3 regions of the Oceanihabitans sp. IOP_32 genome follow, and region 3 is predicted to be linked to each of the others. Evidence: riboswitches for the same ligand, from Rfam matches in the RefSeq annotation. Region 3 holds a riboswitch; each other region holds the start of a gene.

Region 1 (7,228 bases), 1.1 Mb from region 3:
CAGCGTAAATCACAATGTGGTCGTCCTCAATATGCGGGATTTGGTCTTGCATGATTTTTTGTAGACCAGAAGCAGGGTCTTTACTGTCTTTTAAATGTTCTAGTTGTTGTTCTACCCACGCATAATGTCCTGGGTGGCGTAAGGTTTTATAGTCTAATTGCTTTACCTGGCCACTTAAGGCATCGGGGAGATTGGCTGCACCACCAGAGGTTAAATCGTCTTCATAAGCTAGGCCATCAATTAAAATCTCACCACGCTCAGAAAGGGCAGGGCGTGTGGTTTTTTTATAATCACGAATTACCACGCAATCTTTTACATACTCGGTAGCCACACCAATAGGACTCCAAGTAAACCCATAAAAGTGCGGGGCAACGGCATGGTTGGTAAGTGCACCTACTTTTAATTCTAGGCTGTCTACCTGGGTGACACCATGGGTGTTACAAAACTCTTGGTACAGATAATTTCCTAAAACATTAATATAACCAGGTGCTAATCCCGTTTGAAGCACAAAACCCGTTTTGGCGTCTTTAGCCATGTTTATAATGCTATTGGTTTCCTCAACATATTCGGTAAGGTTGGCATAGTATAAATGGTATTGGTTTGCCAGCCCAGCTGTTTTAGGGGCTAAACTACCCGGTAAACAGTCTAGCAGGGCATCACCTTCTTTTAAAATGTGTTTTAAGCCATCAGAAGGCTCGGTTAAGTTTAAGTTAAAAGCGGTGACTTTACAAGGTTTTGTTGTGCCTTCCATAATCCATTGTGCCACTTTTTCAGCTTTTGAAACGTCGCGATCGCCAATAAAAATAGTAGGGGTTACGCTGCTCCATTCTGCCAAAAGTAATCCAGCAGCTTCTGCAATACCGCCAGCCCCAGCGATAATAATATTATAATGTTTTTTCATGGTGTTTTGGTCTTGTAAGTAGGTTTCAATTTAAGAATATTTTTCGGTTTTATAAAACCAAAAAAACGTGTTTATAAAAGCATAAGAGTATGGTGATTTTTTGTATTTATTTAGTTTAGAGTAAACGCTCACTAGCTTACAAATACGTTAGACAGTCATCAAAATAAGACTTATTGAAACCTTGTAAAAGCGAGGTCTTGCGTTTATGTTATTTTGAGAATGCAAGTAGCATGTGCTGCCTTCTTAAAAAGCCACCACGTCAAGCACCTCGCCACAATTTTTTAAACCAACTAACACTAAAAATGCGATTTAAAATGAATTTGCCACTTGTCTCTGCTTAAAAAACACCTTTAGGGTGAACTTATGCATTGGTATGCACCCATTTTTCGAAGGCTAACATAAAATTTTTCAGGAAATCTTTGGTAGAGTCGTTGTTTAGTTCGCCTTTATCATCAAACAATGCAGCGGCACCGCCAATATAAGCTTCTGGTTGCGCCATGGTCGGTACATTAACAAAAGTTAACGACTGCCTTAAATGATGATTGGCACCAAAACCACTAATGTTTCCAATAGAAACACTTACTACAGCAGCTGGTTTACCGTCCCATGAATTTTTACCATAGGGGCGTGAGCCAACATCAATGGCATTTTTTAAAACTCCAGGCACCGAGCGGTTGTATTCTGGCGTTAGAAAGAGCAAACCATCAACATTCCTTATTTTTTCACGCAGTACTTCCCACTCCTTTGGTGGATTGCCTTCTAGGTCTTCATTAAACATGGGCAGGCCTGCGATGCTTACCAGTTCTAAATCTAACGATTCTGGCGCCAGCTGCATTAACGCTTTGGCTGTTTTTAGGTTGAAAGATTCCTTTCTAAGGCTGCCTACAATAACTGCTATTTTGTACGTTTTCATATGTATATATTTATTGTTTTGTTAATAGTAAGATGCGACATCCATATAAACATTTTCTTGGATATCAAGTTTTAGTTATGGATGATCTGTAATTTCAAAATGATTTCAATTATTAGTGCTTGTCCGTAAAGTGTCATAACCCCATAAATTCTTAGGATATATTGATGTTTTTTATATCATAGCGAAAAACAAATATTTATTTTTATTCAGCAAAATCAGTGGGGCAATTCACTATTGAGCTGCTATTTATTTTCCACAGATTTACTTCGCCAATTCGCTGTCGCTCGGGTCGCAGATAATCGCAGATTTTTTAGGTTTACGGCACAAAACAGATTCACAAAAATTATGTTACTAAATATAAGATATTTCTATGGTATTTAAAAATAGTTATACGGTTTGACTGATAATATAAACCCTCTTAATTCTTCTAAGAATCTGATAATTTGACATTTGTGTAGCTTGCCATGGCATTCGTTTTTAGAACTGGATTTATGGTTATTGGGGTATGTTGGGCTTATTTAACCCAAATCTTATTTTTTGGAAGAAGTAAGCCATAGGTTTTCTGGTGGGATTGTCACAAAAAATTTCAGGAAGTAGTGTGTATCTACTTCCTGAAATAAGAGAGACATGAATATGAGCCCGGTTGTTAAGGGATTAACAAAACGCGAGAGCTCAAAATATTTTATCTCAAATAGGAATTAAGCATCCAAAGTGTTTTTTCTGTTTCAGAAATATAATCACTCATTAAGCTTACCGTACCTTCATCATTAGCATCGGCGGCCAGAGCCAAGATATTTCTTTCTTTTTTAATAAGCGTACGGAAGTTTTTTACAACCACCTCAACACCTTGTATGCCATCGGTTACACTTTTCTCTTCGGCAATATCGGTCGCCTTAAGATAATCGGTGTAGGTATGCAAGGGTTCGCCCTCTAGCGTTAAAACGCGTTCTGCGATTTCGTCAATTTTTTCAAAAGCATCTTTGTATAACTCTTCAAATTTTTCGTGAAGTTCAAAAAATTCCTTTCCTGTAATATTCCAATGTAATCCTCTTAAGTTTTGATAAAAGATTTCGTAGTCTGCCAATAAACCATTTAAATCTACTACTAATTTTTCCGCCTTTTTACGGTCTAGTCCTACTAAATTTTCCATATTAATATGTATTGTTTTTATGTTACAGAACAAACATAGCAGATTTTTAGGGCATAGTAAATGATTTTAATCAGTTTTAGGGGTTGGCATTTTGGTGATGTTGTATTAGCACTTGTTTTCGAATAAAATTAAATTGTTTTTAAGTTGCAGAATAGCTTAGCTTTTGTAATTGTATTAGGAACGTTATTAGCGTACCAACCGAGCACAAAAGCCACGGTGGTTTAGAATACGGACAGTTTAGTCAAAAATAAATGATTCCCAAACTGTTTAACACGTTTTTTTTCCTGATGCATAACCTTTAAAAATTATGTATTATGAAAACTGTTTACTCAACTCAAGAAGGTGTTAAAATGAATTCCGATTTAGATTTCGGGCCCACCCAAGCAATTCGCAATGAATTCCATTATCTTATAGAAACTATTGAAACTATCTTTGATGCCGAAATAAAATATTATTATAGAATTACCGACGATGGTTACATTCTGCTCGCTTATACCATGTTTGAGGATGACTTAAAAATTATTGCTCAATACAAATTAAAATATGACGCGCTTAAAGAGAATATCTTTTTTATTCCTAGAAACCGTATAGAAACCAATCTTCCTTATATTGGTTTTCCGAAATTTCAAAATACTCCAGTATTAACTAAAAAAGAATTTGAAGATTTAACCGATGCTATTCTAAATGAAAAAACAGCAATTTCTGAACAAGCCAAGCAAAACATAACACTTTTAATAAACTTTTTAGAAGAGCGGCAGTTACACCCAAGACTTACTGGTGATAACCCTTTTGCTTGAAAAGCGCGATGCCCTGCGGGTACAATCCATCATATTAGGGTGAGTTCTAAACACGACGAATGGGGTTGTGGTTATTGTGGGCGCAAAGGTGGTTTAAAAGACTTAGAACAATGGCTGGACGACATTCGTTATAAGGCATACCAAAAACCAGATTCTAAAAAGGCAAACACGATGGAATCAGGACCTATTTACACAAAGGAAAGCATCAAGGACCAAAACAATATTTCTACGATGATGAAAAAACTAAAATCTGGATCTATTCAGACCGAAGACACTTTTAAATGGTGGATAAACAGGTATTAAAATATATAAAGCTAAGCAAACATGCCACGATACCAGTTACTCCGATAAAGCGCTTCTTTATTTGCTGTTTTTATATTTTATGTCATTAATGTCCGACAAAAGACATAAGACCGCTTCGCTAATAGACATAAGAACCAAGACTTGATTCTAACTTACTGATAAACAGAAGTACTTTAAATTAACAAAATAGTTCCTTTAAATCTTAATAATTATTTCAAATAAGCAAGGTGACATTTTAAAAAACGTGCAAAGTTCTTAATTTTAAAAGGATGGACAGCATTATAATATTTTTAATCGGACACTAGTGGTTTTATGTTTAAAGTAGGGTGTAAACCCATTCTCCTCATCCAAAACTTTTCAATTCAATCGATAAACGGGATATTGTAAATGAGCTGTTTCATAATATTTACTCTGCTTGTGTAGCCAAGACAGTTGCGCATACCAGTTGTTAGCAAATGTTTCGTCGTAGCTAATTTTTATATTGTATTCTACTTCAAGATTGGGGTTTTCCTTTAAAAGCTGTTCGGCCTTGTCCTCCCAGACATAAGGCGAAAAGCCTTCTTTTTGTTGTAAAATACTGTCGAAAAAATTCCAGTTAAAGAAGGAGTTTGGCGCAGTTGGCTCTAGAGTTTCTAATAGATAACGGATCGCCTTTTGGTGGGTTTTTATCAAATAATCTCCTTTTCTAAACCGGCGCTCTGTTTTGGTAGATTTTACTTTGGTATTGTAGTGCTTATAGTGCCCTTCGTAAGGAAATGCTAAAGTTTCGTAAGCATCTATTTTGTACGATTCAACCAGTAAGGTCGTGTCTTTTTCAAATAAAGACAATTCAACATTATTAAGCTTTAATAAATCGATTACCTTATGCCAGCTTTGTGGAATCACATAGGCTTTTGGAATGCTTACTTCTGTACTGGGTTTATATTGATTTTGATATTTAATTTGTTTCGTAAAGGGCTGAGATTTGTCATATTTTAAACGTTGGTCTCCAGTGAGTGTGCTTGGTATCATTTTGCCTTCGTAGCCTTTAAAGTTTAGGGTAGCGGCGTTTGCACTGTCAACAGACCAAGCTAAGGGATAGTTTTTTCCAGCAGACCACAAATTAAATTGTTCTTGTCTTAATCGCGAGATTTTATCGCCATGTTCGTCTGTTATTTCAATCATGCTTTTCATCAATTCATAGGTGCCTTCAACACGTTGTTTGTAGGGTTTTAGCATATGAGTTTCTACCATCATCCCCAAGGTATTAAACAAAGCGGTATAACCTGTAGAATACTGTGCTGTGTCTAAAAACTGGGTGAATCCAGCATCTGGCGTTCTATTAAAAACATTAACATAAGGTGTAATATCCCATGATTTGGTTTTAAGCTTTTGTTCTAAGGCAGGCATCATTTCTGTATGCAAATAGGTGCCTAGACCACCTCCTAATTTATTGTGTTGCGTAAATAAATGGGTTAAGGTGTATTGATAATCTGCACCATTACTAACGTGGTTATCTATAAAAACATCGGGTTGCACCAAATGAAAAATTTGAGCAAACGTTCTCGCATTTTTGGTGTCGGCTTTTATGAAATCTCGATTTAAATCGTAATTTCTGGCATTACCTCTAAAACCATATTCTTTTGGCCCATTTTGGTTGGTGCGTGATGTAGAATTTCGGTTTAAACTCCCTCCAATATTATAAACAGGAATGGTAACTAAAATCGTGTTTTTTGGCGCTTCAATTTTTCCTTGAGCGATATCCCTGTACAACATCATCGTGGCATCAATACCATCAGGTTCGCCGGGATGAATACCATTGTTTATAAGTAGGATTCTGTTATTTGGTCTTAGGTTTTCAAAATTATCACCCGTTTTATGGCTGTTTAAAGTTACAATATGCAACGGTAGTCCAGAATCTGTTTCGCCAATAGCTCGCATTGAAATTTCAGGAAAAGCCGCTGCCAAATCGCGATAGTATTGAATGGTTTGATTATAGGTCGCGGTTTCTAAACCTTCGCTCTTTTCAAAAACTGTGGTGAAATCTCTATCGATTTTTTTCTTTTCGGTATTTGAATTTTGATCAGCACAAGAACAAATGAGGATAAACAGGATAAATAATTTTTTCATGTAAAATAGTAATTGGTGATTAATCGGGTACTGGGTAACAGACCTAATCATTAACATGATATAGTCTTTATTCCGGGCGAGTCAAAAATAAGATATTTATGGTTTAGACTTATCCTTATTGTTATTTCTGTATTTGGTATCGTCCATAATTTTCTTATTCTAGGTCTTAAATATGTCTTTTATACGTTTGATGGCTGCATTTTTCATTAATTTTTATATATCTTTAGTACTTAAATTATTAATTACTATGGTAGTATTATACGGATTAATTTTTCTTGTAGTTTTGGTGGCATTTTACGGTGTTGGAGTGTACAACAGATTGGTAAAATTAAGCACGCTGGTAGCAGAAGCTTGGAGTGGCATAGACGTGCAATTAAAAAAGCGTTATAATTTAATTCCAAACTTAGTCGAAACCGTAAAAGGCTATGCGAGCCACGAGAAGGAAACCTTCGAGAATGTCACAAAAGCAAGAAATCAAGCACAAAACGCGACAACTGTTGAAGGCCAACAAGGCGCAGAAAATCAGTTAAACCGGGCTTTGATAAACTTATATGCTGTAGCTGAGCAATATCCTGAACTAAAAGCAAACGAGAATTTTTTAAGCTTGCAAAACGAATTGTCTGATATAGAATCTGATATTGAAAAATCAAGACGTTATTATAATGGCACCACCCGCGATTATAATATTTTAATAGATTCGTTTCCATCAAACCTTATTGCTGGAATAACCAACTTTAAAAAAGCAGCATATTTTGAAATTGATGTTGAAGCCGAAAGAGAAAACCCACAGGTAAAATTTTAAGTGTTGAAGCAGTTCTTTTTTCTTGTATGGCTCGTTATGCAATCTTTTCCTTTGCTCTCTCAAAGTGAAAAGATACTGTCATTCCATTCTGATATTGAAGTGGACACTTCAAGTTCCATTAGGGTTAAAGAACACCTAAAAATATATGCCAACGGAACCATCTTTAAAAGAGGCATTACACGCACGATTCCCACAGTAAGTACAGACAGTTTAGGCAACAAAGTAAACCTAGATTTTAAAGTTTTAGGGGTTG
Region 2 (7,228 bases), 1.5 Mb from region 3:
GGCTAATCCGCAAACCATTCAGCTTATTGGTTTAAAGCACATTAATTTAAAAAAGGAAAGTGCTCGAATTAATAAACGATTACAAAAGGCTCAAGCTAGCGATATATCTTCGGCAGAAATTAAAGAAAATATATCCAATTTAGCCGATGTCGATTTTGCACATCTACATAATCATTCACAATTCTCGGTTTTGCAATCTACCATGGGAGTGGCAGATATTGTTGCGGCAGCAGCCGAATACAACATGCCAGCAGTCGCCCTAACAGATCATGCGAACATGATGGGGGCTTTCCATTTTCTAAATGCGGTAAATAGACATAATAGCAGTGTAAAAGCAAAAATAGCTGAAGCCCAGGAAAAGGGCGAAACCACTACATTAAAAGAAATAAAACCCATTATAGGCTGCGAGTTTTTTGTTTGCGACAATCATTTAGACAAAACCCGAAAAGATAATGGTTACCAAATTGTACTGTTGGCAAAAAATAAAAATGGATACCATAATTTGGCAAAATTATCGTCGCATGCCTTTGTAAATGGATTTTATTATGTACCGCGTATCGATAAACAACTCATAGAAAAATATAAAGAAGACCTTATAGTACTCACAGGAAACTTGTACGGTGAAGTGCCTAGTAAAATTTTAAATATCGGTGAAAATCAAGCCGAGGAGGCCTTACTTTGGTGGAAAGAAACCTTTGGCGACGATTTGTATGTGGAGCTCATGCGCCATAATCAAGAGGATGAAAACCGTGTAAACCCGACCTTAATTAAACTAGCCCAAAAACATGATGTAAAAATAATTGCATCAAATAATACGTATTACAGAAAGCAAGACGATGCCAATGCTCACGATATTTTACTATGTGTAAAAGATGGTGAAAAACAAGCGACACCTATTGGTCGTGGTCGTGGTTATCGTTATGGTTTACCAAATCAGGAGTATTACTTTAAGTCTCCTGATGCCATGAAGCAACTGTTTAAAGATGTTCCTGAAGCCATTTATAATGTTCAAGAGGTGATCGATAAAGTGGAAGCTTATCAATTAGCGCGTGATGTGTTGTTGCCTGCTTTCGATATTCCTGACCAGTTTAAACATGAAGAAGATTTATTGGATAACGGCAAGCGGGGCGAAAATGCTTTTTTAAGGCACTTAACTTTTGAAGGAGCAAAAAAACGTTATGGCGAACCGCTTTCCGAAGAGGTTGTAGAGCGCCTCGATTTTGAGTTAAGCGTTATCGAAAATACAGGCTATCCCGGTTATTTTTTAATTGTAGAAGATTTTATTCGGGAAGCTCGAAATATGGATGTTTCGGTAGGGCCTGGTCGTGGCTCGGCAGCTGGTTCGGTGGTGGCCTATTGTTTATGGATTACCAATATAGACCCGCTTAAATACGATTTGCTTTTTGAGCGTTTCTTAAATCCAGACCGTATTAGTATGCCAGATATCGATATCGATTTTGACGATGAAGGCCGAAGTCGCGTGATGGATTATGTAATCGATAAATACGGGAGTAATCAAGTTGCTCAAATTATTACTTATGGAACCATGGCGGCAAAATCGTCAATTCGTGATACCGCCCGAGTTTTAGATCTACCCCTTTTTGATGCCGACAGAATTGCAAAGTTAATTCCAACCATGTCTAAGCTCGGTAAGATTTTTGGAGTGGACGAGAAAGAATTGGCTAAAAAATTTAGAGCTGAAGATCTAGAAAAAGTAAACGAACTTTTAAATATTTCTGAAGGTAGCGATTTACAGGCCGAAACGGTAAACCTAGCAAGAACCTTAGAGGGGTCGGTGCGAAATACAGGTATTCACGCCTGCGGAGTGATTATTACACCCGACGATATTACCAAGTTTGTTCCCGTAGCAACAGCTAAAGATTCCGATTTATATGTTACCCAGTTTGATAACTCGGTAGTAGAAGATGCCGGTTTATTAAAAATGGATTTTTTAGGATTAAAAACATTAACCCTAATTAAAGATACCGTAAAAATTGTTAAAGCAAAGCACGGTATTGTGCTCGACCCAGACACCTTTCCTTTAGATGATGAAAAGACTTATGAATTGTTCCAGAGAGGAGAAACTGTAGGTGTTTTTCAATACGAATCGCCCGGCATGCAAAAACACCTTAAAGATTTAAAACCTACTGTTTTTGAAGACTTAATTGCCATGAATGCTTTGTATCGTCCGGGGCCAATGGAATATATACCAAGTTTTGTTCGCCGAAAGCATGGCGATGAAACCATTGAGTACGATTTGCCAGCGATGGAAGAATACCTTAAAGAAACTTACGGGATTACGGTATATCAAGAGCAGGTGATGTTGCTCTCTCAAAAACTAGCAGATTTCACAAAAGGTGAAGCCGATGTTTTGCGTAAAGCTATGGGTAAAAAGCAAATCGCCGTGCTCGATAAAATGAAACCCAAGTTTATAGAACAAGCCAGTGCAAATGGACACGATGCCAAAATTTTAGAAAAAGTTTGGAAAGATTGGGAAGCCTTTGCGAGTTACGCCTTTAATAAATCGCACTCTACCTGTTATGCTTGGATTGCCTACCAAACGGCTTATTTAAAAGCACACTACCCTGCAGAATATATGGCAGCCGTTCTATCTAATAATATGAACGATATTAAGCAAGTTACTTTCTTTATGGAAGAGTGTAAGCGTATGCGATTAGACGTGCTTGGCCCAGATGTTAACGAGAGTTATTATAAGTTTTCGGTAAATCAAGATAACGCCGTTCGTTTTGGCATGGGAGCTATAAAAGGCGTAGGCCATGGTGCGGTAATGACTATTGTAAATAATAGAAAAGATGGCCATTATAAATCTATTTTCGATTTGGCCAAACGCATCGATTTGCGTGCTGCCAATAAGAGAGCCTTTGAAAACTTGGCCTTAGCAGGTGGTTTTGATGGTTTGGCTAATACACACCGTGCGCAATATTTTCATGATGATGGCGATGGCATTACCTTTTTAGAGAAAGCCATAAAGTACGGACAAAAGCACCAAGAAAACGAAAACTCGGCGCAGGTAAGTTTATTTGGTGAGTCTAGTGAAGTACAAATTGCCGAACCCGAAGTCCCGCCATGTGAGGAGTGGGGCACTATGGAAAAATTAAGTAAAGAGCGTGAAGTGGTTGGCGTTTATATTTCTGGGCATCCTTTAGACGATTTTAAAACTGAAATAAAAACATTTACTAATGGTAACGTGGCTATGTTTAATACTTTAGAACCTTATGTTAATCGTGAAATTGTTTTCGCTGGCGTAGTAACCGATGTGCAACACCGTGTAAGTAAACAGGGTAAAGGTTGGGCATTATTTACCATTGAAGATTATACCGATAGTTTTGAATTCAGGATTTTTGGCGAAGAGTATTTAAAGTTTCGTCATTTTTTAATGAAGAATAATTTCGTGTTTGTAAAAACTTTTGTTCGCGAAGGCTGGGTAAATAAAGACACTGGAAAGAAAAGCGATCCAAGATTACAGTTTAATAATTTCCAGTTGTTGCATGATGTCATGGAGAATTATGCCAAAAAACTATCTATACAGGTCGATATTAAAGATTTAAGCGAACAGAAAATAAAAGCTTTAAGCGAGCTGATTAGTATGCACCCCGGAAACCAAATGCTGAATTTTTTGATTTATGATATCAATGAAAAAATAAAGTTGGCTATGCCAAGTAGAAAGCAGAAAGTTAGGGTGTGTCAAGAACTCTTGGATGAGTTGGAGTTGCAGGATGTGAAGTTTAGGTTGAATTAACTAATTCCTGTGTAGGCATAAATCTCAAAACAATAAGCTTCTAACTTTTGTATTAAGCTTTTTTTTCTTATTTTTACTTAAAATACATCAAGATTTTGAGTTTTAAACGCTCAAAAACCAACCGAGACGCGAGTCCGCGGTGGTCAAAAGATGTGGACAGTCTGTCAAAATAAAGAGCAACTTCCCTTCTTAGTTTATTGATGTAACTTTAAAATAATAATTATGTATTTAAAAAAGTTATTTAGTCAATTTAAATTAAAGTCAAAGAAAAACTTTTCAGTAGTAAAAACTCAAAACTTAAAATCCCATAGAATAACAATCAGAGACAATATAACTTTAAATGAAGATTCTGATTATAAAACAGTTATGAAATGCATGGATGCTATGAACATTCAAGTCAAAAATAAATCTGTGGAACAATTAGAACAGGAAATAGACAGGAAAGTAATAGCAAATTTATATGAGATTATTACAGAATATCCTGATGATAAAAAAATTAAAGGAATAGGAGAGGAATATTTAAAAAAAACAGATAACCGTAATTTGATTATGATAAAAAGACATTTAAATTCACTTAAATATTGGCTAGAAAATTAAAATTGATATTAATGTCTTACAAATAAAAATAGGTGAAAGCTTATTTATTCAAGTTTAAAACTGATTTAGATACCATTTTACTTGAGGCTTTGTTAAAGCATTGAATTGAAATGTAGGAATAGAGTAAAAATTAAAAATCATGACAAGTACAATATCACAAAAGTTTACAGCAAGTTTTGTAATTGGTTTACAAAAAGGCTACACCCAAAATTTGCTTACCAAGCAAGATGTTATTAAAGCCTTGCAGCAAGAACAGGAACAGTTAATACAGATAAAAAATGTTTATTTAAGTGCTGCTATTTCTAATTGTGATATTGTATTGAGCGGACAAGTTGAACCTAGTGTGATGTTAGAGTTTATTAATTATCCTAAATTTCCTTTAAGTGAAAAGGATTTTAAAGAACATGTTTTGTTATTAGCTAAAAAATTATTGAAAGCTTTAGAGCAGAATAGGACTGTTATGGTGTTTCATAATGAAATTGTAATGTTGGAAGAAACCGATGCTATTAATCCAAGAATAATTTAGAACATGAAAACACAAGCTTTTTTTGAAAAAATCCATACCCAAATTGAATTTCAACTGAAAAGGAGTCAAGTAAGCATTAAAATTGCAGTAGCTTGGTTTACTGGTGGGAAGCTCTTTGATATTCTTTTACAAAAATTAGATGAAGGTGTGAAAGTGGAGTTGCTTCTTGCTAATAATGACATAAATTTTAACTCTAATATTAAATTTACAGAAATTAAAAGACGTGGAGGAGAGTTTTATTGGGTAGGTGATAATTTTGCGTATGCACCTTTAATGCATAATAAGTTTTGTATAATTGATAATAAGATTTTAATCTTTGGCTCGTATAATTGGACAAAAAAAGCAAAATCAAACCACGAAAGTATTACGATTATTGAAGGAGATGACAATCTTATTTTAGATTTTAATCAGGAGTTTGATAAAATTAAGCAAAAAGCTAAAGGTATAATTAAAGAGATATTTATTGATTGGGCAAAAGTAATTCTGAGACTCGGAGCCATTAGAAATGCAATTAAGATAGAGGATAACGATGATATAAAATATCAAGTAAGCAAATTAAAACTTTTGGCTCATAATAGTATTAATGATAAGGGTCTCGATACAATAACTCAAGTTATAAGTTTATGTGATAGTAAAAATTATAGAGAAGCATTATATAAAATACAAGCGATTATTGCTAATTATAAAAAAGTCACTATTTTTCATGACCCATATATTTCTGCATTAAAATTAGAAATAAGAGGCCTTGAGTTTCAAATTGCTACTTTAGAGAGTGAGAAGACAGATATAGAGAAACTCATTTCTGGTTTTAATGATAGGTACAATAGAGATCTTGGAAAGATTATAAAAAAAATACTTTTGTTAAAAGGATTTTTAGCTAAAAAAGAATTAGATAAAGATAAAGAAAATGTTGAAAAACAAAACTCTTATCAAGAAGCGCAAAAAGAGTATAAAGACTTTTCTTATTCGTATAATAAAGCATTGGAAAAGCCTAAAAGGTATTCTTTGGGATATCATAAACAAATAGAGTTAAAAAAGATGTTCAGAAAAGCTTCTTTATTGTGTCATCCTGATAAAGTAACTGAAGCACAAAAAGTAATGGCGGAAAAAATATTCTATAATTTAAGGGAGGCTTATGAAAAAAATGATTTTAAAAAGGTTTCAGAAATATTAAAGGATTTAGAGAAAGGAATCTTTACTTCACAAGGAGAAACAATAGATGAATTAAAGAAGTTAAAATCTGTTTTACACATACTTATTATAAAGCGTGAAGAGATAGAGAAAAATCTTAATAGTTTAAAAGAATCTCGAGTTTACCACAAAATTAATAAAATAACTGATTTTGATTATTATTTTAGTACAACGAAATCAAAATTTGAAACTATTTTAGTCGATTTAAAATTAAAATCAGAAAATGAAAGATAGTGATAATAAAATTACAATAATTTCAAGTTCGCTCATTAGCTTAGGTAAACAATTAGAAATAGGAGAGAAATTATTATCTAATTTTAGTAAAGCTTATCATGTTATAATCAAATCAAATAGAACTGTAAGTCTGGTCGAAGATATTGAAACATGTAATGGTGGATTTAAGTTTTATTTAAAAATCCCTTTTAGTAATAAAAATAATAAGATTCTTTTTTTTATGTCAGATGGAAAATACTTTTCTATAAATGCAGAAAATGTATTAGAAGCACTTAAAGAAAACAAAGAAATTGCATTGACTGATTTATTCAATCTTAAAAAAGATGTTGATATTATTTCTACAATACTCTTTAATTCCTTTAAACCAAATAAGGAATATCTAATTTTAGCTACAGTAGGTGGTTTTGTAAAAAAGATTTATTTAGTAGAGTTCGTCAAAGAAACATTAACTAATAAAATTGCAATTAAGCTCTACAATAAAGATAAACTAAAAGCTGTTAAAAAAATCCCAAATCAGAACAATCAACTTATGGTTTTCACAAATGATAGAGCGATAAGATTTGAACTATCAAAGCTTAAATTTTTGAAAAAAAATGCATACGGAAATCGTGTAATAAGTTTTATTAGCAAAGAAGATAATGTACAAGGATTGGTTTCTATTAATAATCTAAAGGAGTCAATTTTGTTGCTGATCTCAGAAAACGGATATGGTTTTAGAATCAGCATTTCTGATTTTAGACTAACAAATTATGGAGGCAAAGGTGTTCATGTTACTGTCGGAAATTATAATACTTGCATAATTAAGCATGCGATAAATACCTTAGATAGAAATGAATTTATTTTAGTACAAGAAAACTACTTACAAAAGCTAAACGTTCATGATATTCAAATTTATGGAAGGTGTTGGCTTGATTCTGAGC
Region 3 (7,228 bases):
TCTATAATACGCTCCTTTTTATAATTAAGCATAAGATAAGTCCCGCTCATTATTTTAGAGCCAAAGGCAATGTTTCGGAAATTATCAACTTTATCGTAGGGATTTTCAGTAAAGGCCAAGCCTTGACCAATGCGCAACATGACATGCCGTTGTAAAAAATAAAAATTATAATGAGCATACAGTCCAGACACCTCACCCAAAACTTCATTTTTTAAATTTTGATACACAAACGACAGACCCAAATCTGGATAATTATAGCGTTGCTCCCAATCGTTAAAACCAAATGTTTTCTTGTTCCAACTCAAAATATAACCTTCGGGGCGCCCTTTAATTAAATGTAAGATATCGTTATTGTGAAGTGCAATATTTCCCTTAAAATAATTGACATCAATATAAGATGCCTTACTATTTTCTTGCGAAAACACCGTTAAAAAAGTAAAACAAAAAATAAACGTATGAAATAATTTCATCTATAATTTCTCTATAGGACGGCTTGGTTAAAACAGCGCCTTGGCAATTGCATGTATATTATCACTTTTACCCATAGAGTAATAATGTAACACGGGTACTCCTGCATCTAACAATTCTTTAGATTGCTGGATACACCACTCCACCCCCACTTGGCGCACTTGCTTATTATCTTTACATTTTTCCACCTCGGTAATTAAAGCTTCTGGCAAATCGATTTTAAAAACCTGTGGTAACAGCTGCAAATGGCGGTTTACCGCAATGGGCTTAATCCCGGGGATAATGGGCACATTAATGCCTTCTTTCTGGGCCGCTTCTACAAACTCGAAGTATTTTTTATTATCAAAAAACATTTGAGTAACCACATAATTGGCACCAGCATCCACTTTTTCTTTTAAGCGCTTTAAATCGGTTTTCATCGAGGGGGCTTCTAAATGTTTTTCTGGATATCCAGCAACACCAATACAGAAATCGGCTTTATGGTTTGCTTCTAAAATACCGTGTAAATACTTACCAGAATTTAAATTTTGCATTTGTTCTACCAGTTGAGTGGCATAAGTATGTCCCCCTTTTGTTGGTTTAAAATACTGTTCTCCTTTCATGGCATCACCGCGAAGAGCCATGACGTTATTAATACCTAAATAATGACAATCTACCAATAAGTATTCGGTTTCTTCTTTAGTAAATCCTCCACATAACACATGCGGCACCGTATCTACATTATACTTGTGTTTTATGGCAGCACAGATACCAAGAGTGCCAGGTCGCATTCTGGTAATTTTCCTATCGAACAAACCTTCCTTTTCAATGTACACAAACTCCTCTCTAGAAGTTGTCACATCAATAAAAGGTGGATTAAATTCCATTAAAGGATCTATATTATCATATAATTCTTGAATATTATTCCCTTTTTTTGGTGGTATAATTTCAAAAGAAAACAAGGTTTTACCTTTTGCTTTTTCAATATGCTCTGTTACTTTCATTAGTTCTTATTTATCTTTTCCGCAACAGCAGAAATCTCATCAGTATTTATTTTAATTTTATGTGCTTTCGAACTCACGAGTAATTCCAACTTGCTTTTTTGTTCGTTGTTACCACGAGGCTCGTGCTTTCTGCTATACCTGCTTACCAGCGACAGGTCTTTTTTTGCCAGATGTGGTAGAAAAAAAAAGATGCCATTTAGATGTAAGCAAATATAAACAGATATTTACTCTGCAATATTAGCGTGCAACCACTTTCTGGCTTTTGCTTTAGTGATTCCCTTTCGTTTAGCATAATCGGTAACCTGATCGTCTGTAATTTTCCCTAATCCGAAATACTTGGCTTCTGGATTAGCAAAATAATACCCCGACACTGCAGCAGCAGGCCACATGGCCAAGCTTTCGGTTAATGAAATACCAATTCGTTTTTCCACATCTAATAATTCCCAGATGGTTTCTTTCTCAAGATGATCTGGACATGCTGGGTACCCCGGCGCTGGTCGGATCCCTTTATAGCTTTCCTTAATCAGATCGTCATTAGTTAAATTTTCATTAGCAGCATACCCCCAGTGCTTCATGCGTATTTGCTTATGTAGATATTCGGCCAAGGCTTCTGCAAATCTATCTGCTATGGCTTGTGCCATAATAGCATTGTAGTCATCGTCTTTTAACTTATAGCTTTCGGCCAATTCTTGTGCACCAAAAATACCTACACTAAACAAACCTAAATAATCGGTTTTCCCAGAATCTTTAGGAGCAATAAAATCTGCTAGTGCGTGGTTTGGAATACCTTCTCGTTTTTTTAATTGTTGGCGTAAGGTTCTAAAAACAGCGATTTCCTTTCCTTTTCTTATCACTGAGATGTCATCATGGTGAATTGAATTTGCCTCAAACAAGCCAAAAATTGCTTTAGGTTTAAACAATTGTTTTGCAATAATAACTTTAATCATGCGCTGTGCTTCTTCGTACATAATTGTAGCTTGCTCGCCAACCACCTTATCGGTTAAAATGTCGGGGAATTTCCCGTGTAAATCCCAGCTTCTAAAAAACGGACTCCAATCTATAAAAGGCAACAACTCTTTTAGGCTTAATTGCTCTAACACCTGAATACCTAAGGTATTTGGTTTTACAATTTCGGTAGCATTCCAATCAATTTTATATTTTCTTTTTCTGGCTTCTTCAATAGAAATATATGATTTTTCTTTACCCCGTTTTAAGAACTTTGTTCGAAACTCATCATAATCTTTTTTTAACTTTGCAACATAGTCTTGAGAAGATTTTTTATTCAACAAATCGCCAACAACGGTTACGGCACGTGAGGCGTCGTTTACATGAACCACTGCGTTGTTGTATTGGGTGTCAATCTTAACTGCAGTATGTGCTTTTGATGTGGTTGCTCCCCCTATAAGCAAAGGTAATTCAAGATTGTTGCGTTGCATTTCTTTGGCTAAATATACCATTTCATCTAATGATGGTGTAATTAAGCCAGACAAACCAATAGCGTCTACACGTTCTCTTATTGCCGTTTCAATAATTTTTTCTGGCGGCACCATGACACCTAAATCCACAATTTCGTAATTATTACAAGCTAAAACAACGCTTACAATATTTTTACCAATATCGTGAACATCGCCTTTTACAGTGGCCATAAGTATCTTACCAACCGGTTCTTGTTTATCGGTTTTTGCTGCTTCAATAAAGGGGTTGAGATAGCCTACGGCTTTTTTCATAACCCTTGCAGATTTTACAACTTGAGGTAAAAACATTTTACCAGCTCCAAATAAATCGCCAACGACATTCATACCCGTCATTAAATGTCCTTCAATAACATCTATTGGCGAATTGGCTTCCTGTCGAGCTTGCTCAACATCTTCAACAATATAAGAATCTATACCTTTTACTAAGGCGTGAGTAATTCTGTCTTGTAAAGGGTTTTCTCGCCAAGACAAATCGGCTCCAGCTTCTTTTTTAGATCCCTTTACGGTTTCGGCAAAATCTAAAAGCCGCTCGGTAGCATCGTCTCTGCGATCTAAAATAACGTCTTCAACATGTTCTAGCAAGTCTTTTGGAATATCGTCATAAACCTCTAAAAGTGCAGGGTTAACAATACCTATATTCATGCCCGCCTGTATGGCATGATATAAAAACACAGAGTGCATGGCTTCGCGAACGCCATTATTTCCTCTAAAAGAAAACGACACATTACTCACGCCTCCACTTACACTTACATTTGGTAAGTTTTCACGTACCCAGCGTGTGGCTTCAATAAAATCTATGGCATTTCTACGATGTTCTTCCATCCCTGTGGCTACAGGAAATATATTTAAATCGAAAATAATATCTTCAGAAGGAAAACCCACTTTATCTACTAAAATATCATAAGACCGTTTGGCTATTTCTATACGGCGCTCGTAAGTATCGGCTTGCCCTACTTCATCAAAAGCCATTACAATTACTGCAGCACCATAACGTTTAATTTGCTTGGCTTCCCAAATAAAATTCGCTTCACCTTCTTTTAGAGAAATGGAATTAACAACGCATTTACCTTGCACCACTTGAAGTCCAGCTTCTATAATCTCCCATTTTGAGCTATCGATCATTATGGGCACTTTACAAATATCTGGCTCGGCTGCAATGAGGTTTAAGAACCGTATCATGGCTTCTTTGCCATCAATCAAACCATCATCAAAATTAACATCTAAAATCTGAGCACCCCCATCAACCTGATGTCGTGCAATATCTAAAGCTTCGTCATAATTCTCTTCTTTTATCAATCTTAAAAACTTACGAGACCCAGCAACATTAGTGCGCTCACCTACATTTATAAAATTGCTATTTTCGTTTAAAACCAAAGGTTCTAAACCAGACAACCGCATGTATTTAGTTTGTTTTACTTTCATCTTCACTCAACAATTTTAATGTGATGCCGAAACGCTTCCTGCATAACAACGTGGTTTATATTTTGCTGCAATATTTGTGATCACCCTTATGTGCTCTGGTGTTGTACCACAACAGCCTCCAATAATGTTAATTAGATTTTTTTGTAAATAGACCTCAATCTGCTCCCCCATTTCTTCTGGAGATTCGTCGTATTCTCCAAAGGCATTGGGTAAACCTGCATTGGGATGCGCCGATATGGCAAAGTCTGTTTTATTCACAATGGCTTCTAAATGGGGCTGTAGTAGATTAGCGCCTAAGGCACAATTAAAACCGATAGATAATAATGGAATATGGGACACCGAAATTAAAAATGCCTCGGCGGTTTGTCCTGATAGTGTTCTTCCAGAAGCATCGGTTATTGTACCACTTAGCATAATTGGAATATCGATGTTTCGAGCTTCTTTAACTTCTTCAATAGCAAATAATGCTGCTTTTGCGTTTAAGGTATCGAACACGGTTTCAACTAAAAGTATATCTACACCTCCATCCATTAAGGCTTCCACTTGTTGTTTATAGGCGACACGGAGTTCATCGAAGGTCACCGCTCTATAACCCGGATCGTTAACATCTGGAGACATACTTGCGGTTCGGTTTGTTGGTCCAATGGCACCCGCCACAAAACGTGGTTTGTGCGGTTCTTTAGCGGTGAAAACCTCGGCGACCTCTTTGGCTAATTTAGCCGATTGAAAATTGAGCTCGTACACCAAATCTTCCATTTGGTAGTCGGCCATAGCAATGGTTGTGCTTGAAAAGGTGTTGGTTTCAACAATATCTGCACCGGCTTCAAAATACTTTGCATGTATGGTTTTTATGGCCTCTGGCTGGGTAATAGATAGCAAATCGTTATTGCCTTGTAATGGGGTGGGATAATCTTTAAAGCGGTCGCCTCTAAAATCGTCTTCTGAAAATTTATAGGCCTGCAACATCGTACCCATGGCACCATCTAATACTAAAATTCTATCTTTTAAGGCTTGTTGTATTTTTGACATTTTGATTGTATATATCTGTATGTCATCAAGAAAAGCAAAGGAAAAACTTTTCGTTATCTTTCTAATATAAAAATATTAGTAGAATGTAGCACCTTCTTTAAAAATAAAGGGTTGCCAAGGCTTCGTTGGGTCTAATCCCTCAACCTTTCTTGATAACTATTAACATCAAATTAAATTTATAATACGCTTATTTACAAAACACTATAAATATAAATTGATATAAAACGTTTATGAACTAGTTGCCAAAAATAGCAACTATATTTTTGTTTTCACAATAAAAATCAAAAAATCTTTAATCGAATAAAGTAGAAGATAAATAGCGATCTCCTATATCGCAAATAATGGCCACAACTACACCTTCTTTAAGGGATTCTGCGACTTGTAGGGCGCTAAACACCGAGCCTCCACTACTCATTCCGGCAAAAACGCCTTCTTCTTTTGCTAGCCGCTGCGTCATGGCTCTAGCCTGAGTTTCATTAACCTCAATCACTCGATCCACTCTACTGCTATCAAAAAACTTAGGTACATATTCTGGTGACCATTTTCTAATGCCTGGAATACTTGACCCGTCGGCTGGCTGTGCACCAATAATTTGAATGTTCGGGTTTTTCTCTTTTAAGAATTTAGAAACTCCTGTTATGGTTCCTGTGGTGCCCATAGTTGCTACAAAATGGGTTACTTGTGCTTCGGTATCTTTCCAGATTTCTGGACCAGTGGTTTTGTAATGCGCTTTCCAATTGTCGTCATTTTCAAACTGATTTAGTAGCGTATATCCTTTCTCGTCTCTAAGTTTAAAGGCGAGGTCTCTTGAACCCTCAATCCCAATATTGGCAGGTGTTAAAATAACCTGAGCACCATAAGCACGCATGGTTTTTACGCGTTCAACCGTAGAGTTTTCTGGCATGATCAAAACCATATTCAAACCTAAAAGTTGTGCTATAAAGGCAAGCGCAATTCCCGTGTTACCACTAGTGGCTTCCACTAAAGTATCACCTTTTTTAATGTCGCCTCTTTTCATGGCTTCATTTATCATATTAAAAGCGGCTCGGTCTTTTAGGCTTCCACCTGGGTTTTTACCTTCAAGTTTTAAAAACAGCCTTACTTTTTTGTTTGAAATAATATGCGTTGCTTCTATTAATGGCGTGTTTCCTATTTGGTCTAATATTGATTTACCGTACTCCATTATTTTTTGGTCTAATTTTAATTTCTGTTTTATAAGTCACTAGCGAGTGTTCTGGCACCGACTCTGAAATCCATACATTCGCTCCTATGGTGCTATGAGCTCCAATTACGATGTCGCCTCCTAAAATCGTGGCATTGGCGTAAATGGTTACATGATCTTCAATGGTAGGATGTCGTTTGGTAGACGCCATGCTTTTGTTTACTTGCAAACCGCCTAAGGTTACCCCTTGAAAAATCTTGACGTGTTTTTTAATCACAGAGGTTTCTCCTATAACAATGCCAGTACCATGATCTATAAAGAACGATTCGCCAATAGTCGCACCAGGATGAATATCGATACCGGTAAGATTGTGAGCGTATTCACTCATCATTCTAGGAATTATGGGCATATCTAGCTTATACAACTCATGGCTTATTCTATAAATAGCTATAGCGTGAAACCCTGGGTAGGCTAAATACACCTCTTCTAAACATTTTGATGCTGGATCGTTTTTATTTATGGCTATGGCATCTAAATCTAACTTTCGTCTTACTTCTGGTAGTGTTTTATAGAAGGCCTCCCAAGTTAGAACTCTGTCTTTTTTACAAACCTGCTTCCCTATCTCTAAAAATGTGCTTTTTAGCATTTGCCACTCCTTCTCATCTTCATCATCAAAAAGGGCATAAAAT

What was found. Region 3 has a riboswitch for S-adenosylmethionine ahead of FEZ18_RS10000 (homocysteine S-methyltransferase family protein). Riboswitches for the same ligand answer to the same signal wherever they lie in the genome.
Region 1: linked by a shared signal. The riboswitch ahead of FEZ18_RS00335 (hypothetical protein) and the one ahead of FEZ18_RS10000 (homocysteine S-methyltransferase family protein) in region 3 are both predicted to bind S-adenosylmethionine.
Region 2: linked by a shared signal. The riboswitch ahead of FEZ18_RS03795 (hypothetical protein) and the one ahead of FEZ18_RS10000 (homocysteine S-methyltransferase family protein) in region 3 are both predicted to bind S-adenosylmethionine.

What each region holds. Positions count from the first base shown of each region.
Region 1 covers NZ_CP040813.1:68,300-75,527, reverse strand. Annotated here, with positions in the region: gene FEZ18_RS00350 (saccharopine dehydrogenase family protein) at 1-901, opposite strand, end outside; gene FEZ18_RS00345 (NADPH-dependent FMN reductase) at 1,263-1,814, opposite strand; gene FEZ18_RS00340 (Dps family protein) at 2,497-2,964, opposite strand; SAM-I-IV-variant riboswitch at 3,131-3,223, shown strand; gene FEZ18_RS00335 (hypothetical protein) at 3,279-3,761, shown strand; gene FEZ18_RS00330 (hypothetical protein) at 3,801-4,064, shown strand; gene FEZ18_RS00325 (M14 family metallopeptidase) at 4,422-6,173, opposite strand; gene FEZ18_RS00320 (LemA family protein) at 6,421-6,975, shown strand; gene FEZ18_RS00315 (DUF2207 domain-containing protein) at 7,012-7,228, shown strand, end outside.
Region 2 covers NZ_CP040813.1:903,697-910,924, reverse strand. Annotated here, with positions in the region: partial or broken gene dnaE (DNA polymerase III subunit alpha) at 1-3,760, shown strand, start outside; SAM-I-IV-variant riboswitch at 3,840-3,942, shown strand; gene FEZ18_RS03795 (hypothetical protein) at 3,983-4,357, shown strand; gene FEZ18_RS03790 (hypothetical protein) at 4,497-4,883, shown strand; gene FEZ18_RS03785 (phospholipase D-like domain-containing protein) at 4,887-6,308, shown strand; gene FEZ18_RS03780 (DNA gyrase C-terminal beta-propeller domain-containing protein) at 6,298-7,228, shown strand, end outside.
Region 3 covers NZ_CP040813.1:2,406,033-2,413,260, reverse strand. Annotated here, with positions in the region: gene FEZ18_RS10015 (acyloxyacyl hydrolase) at 1-470, opposite strand, end outside; gene metF (methylenetetrahydrofolate reductase [NAD(P)H]) at 498-1,451, opposite strand; gene metH (methionine synthase) at 1,676-4,348, opposite strand; gene FEZ18_RS10000 (homocysteine S-methyltransferase family protein) at 4,364-5,377, opposite strand; SAM riboswitch class I at 5,428-5,536, opposite strand; gene cysM (cysteine synthase CysM) at 5,670-6,560, opposite strand; gene epsC (serine O-acetyltransferase EpsC) at 6,547-7,228, opposite strand, start outside.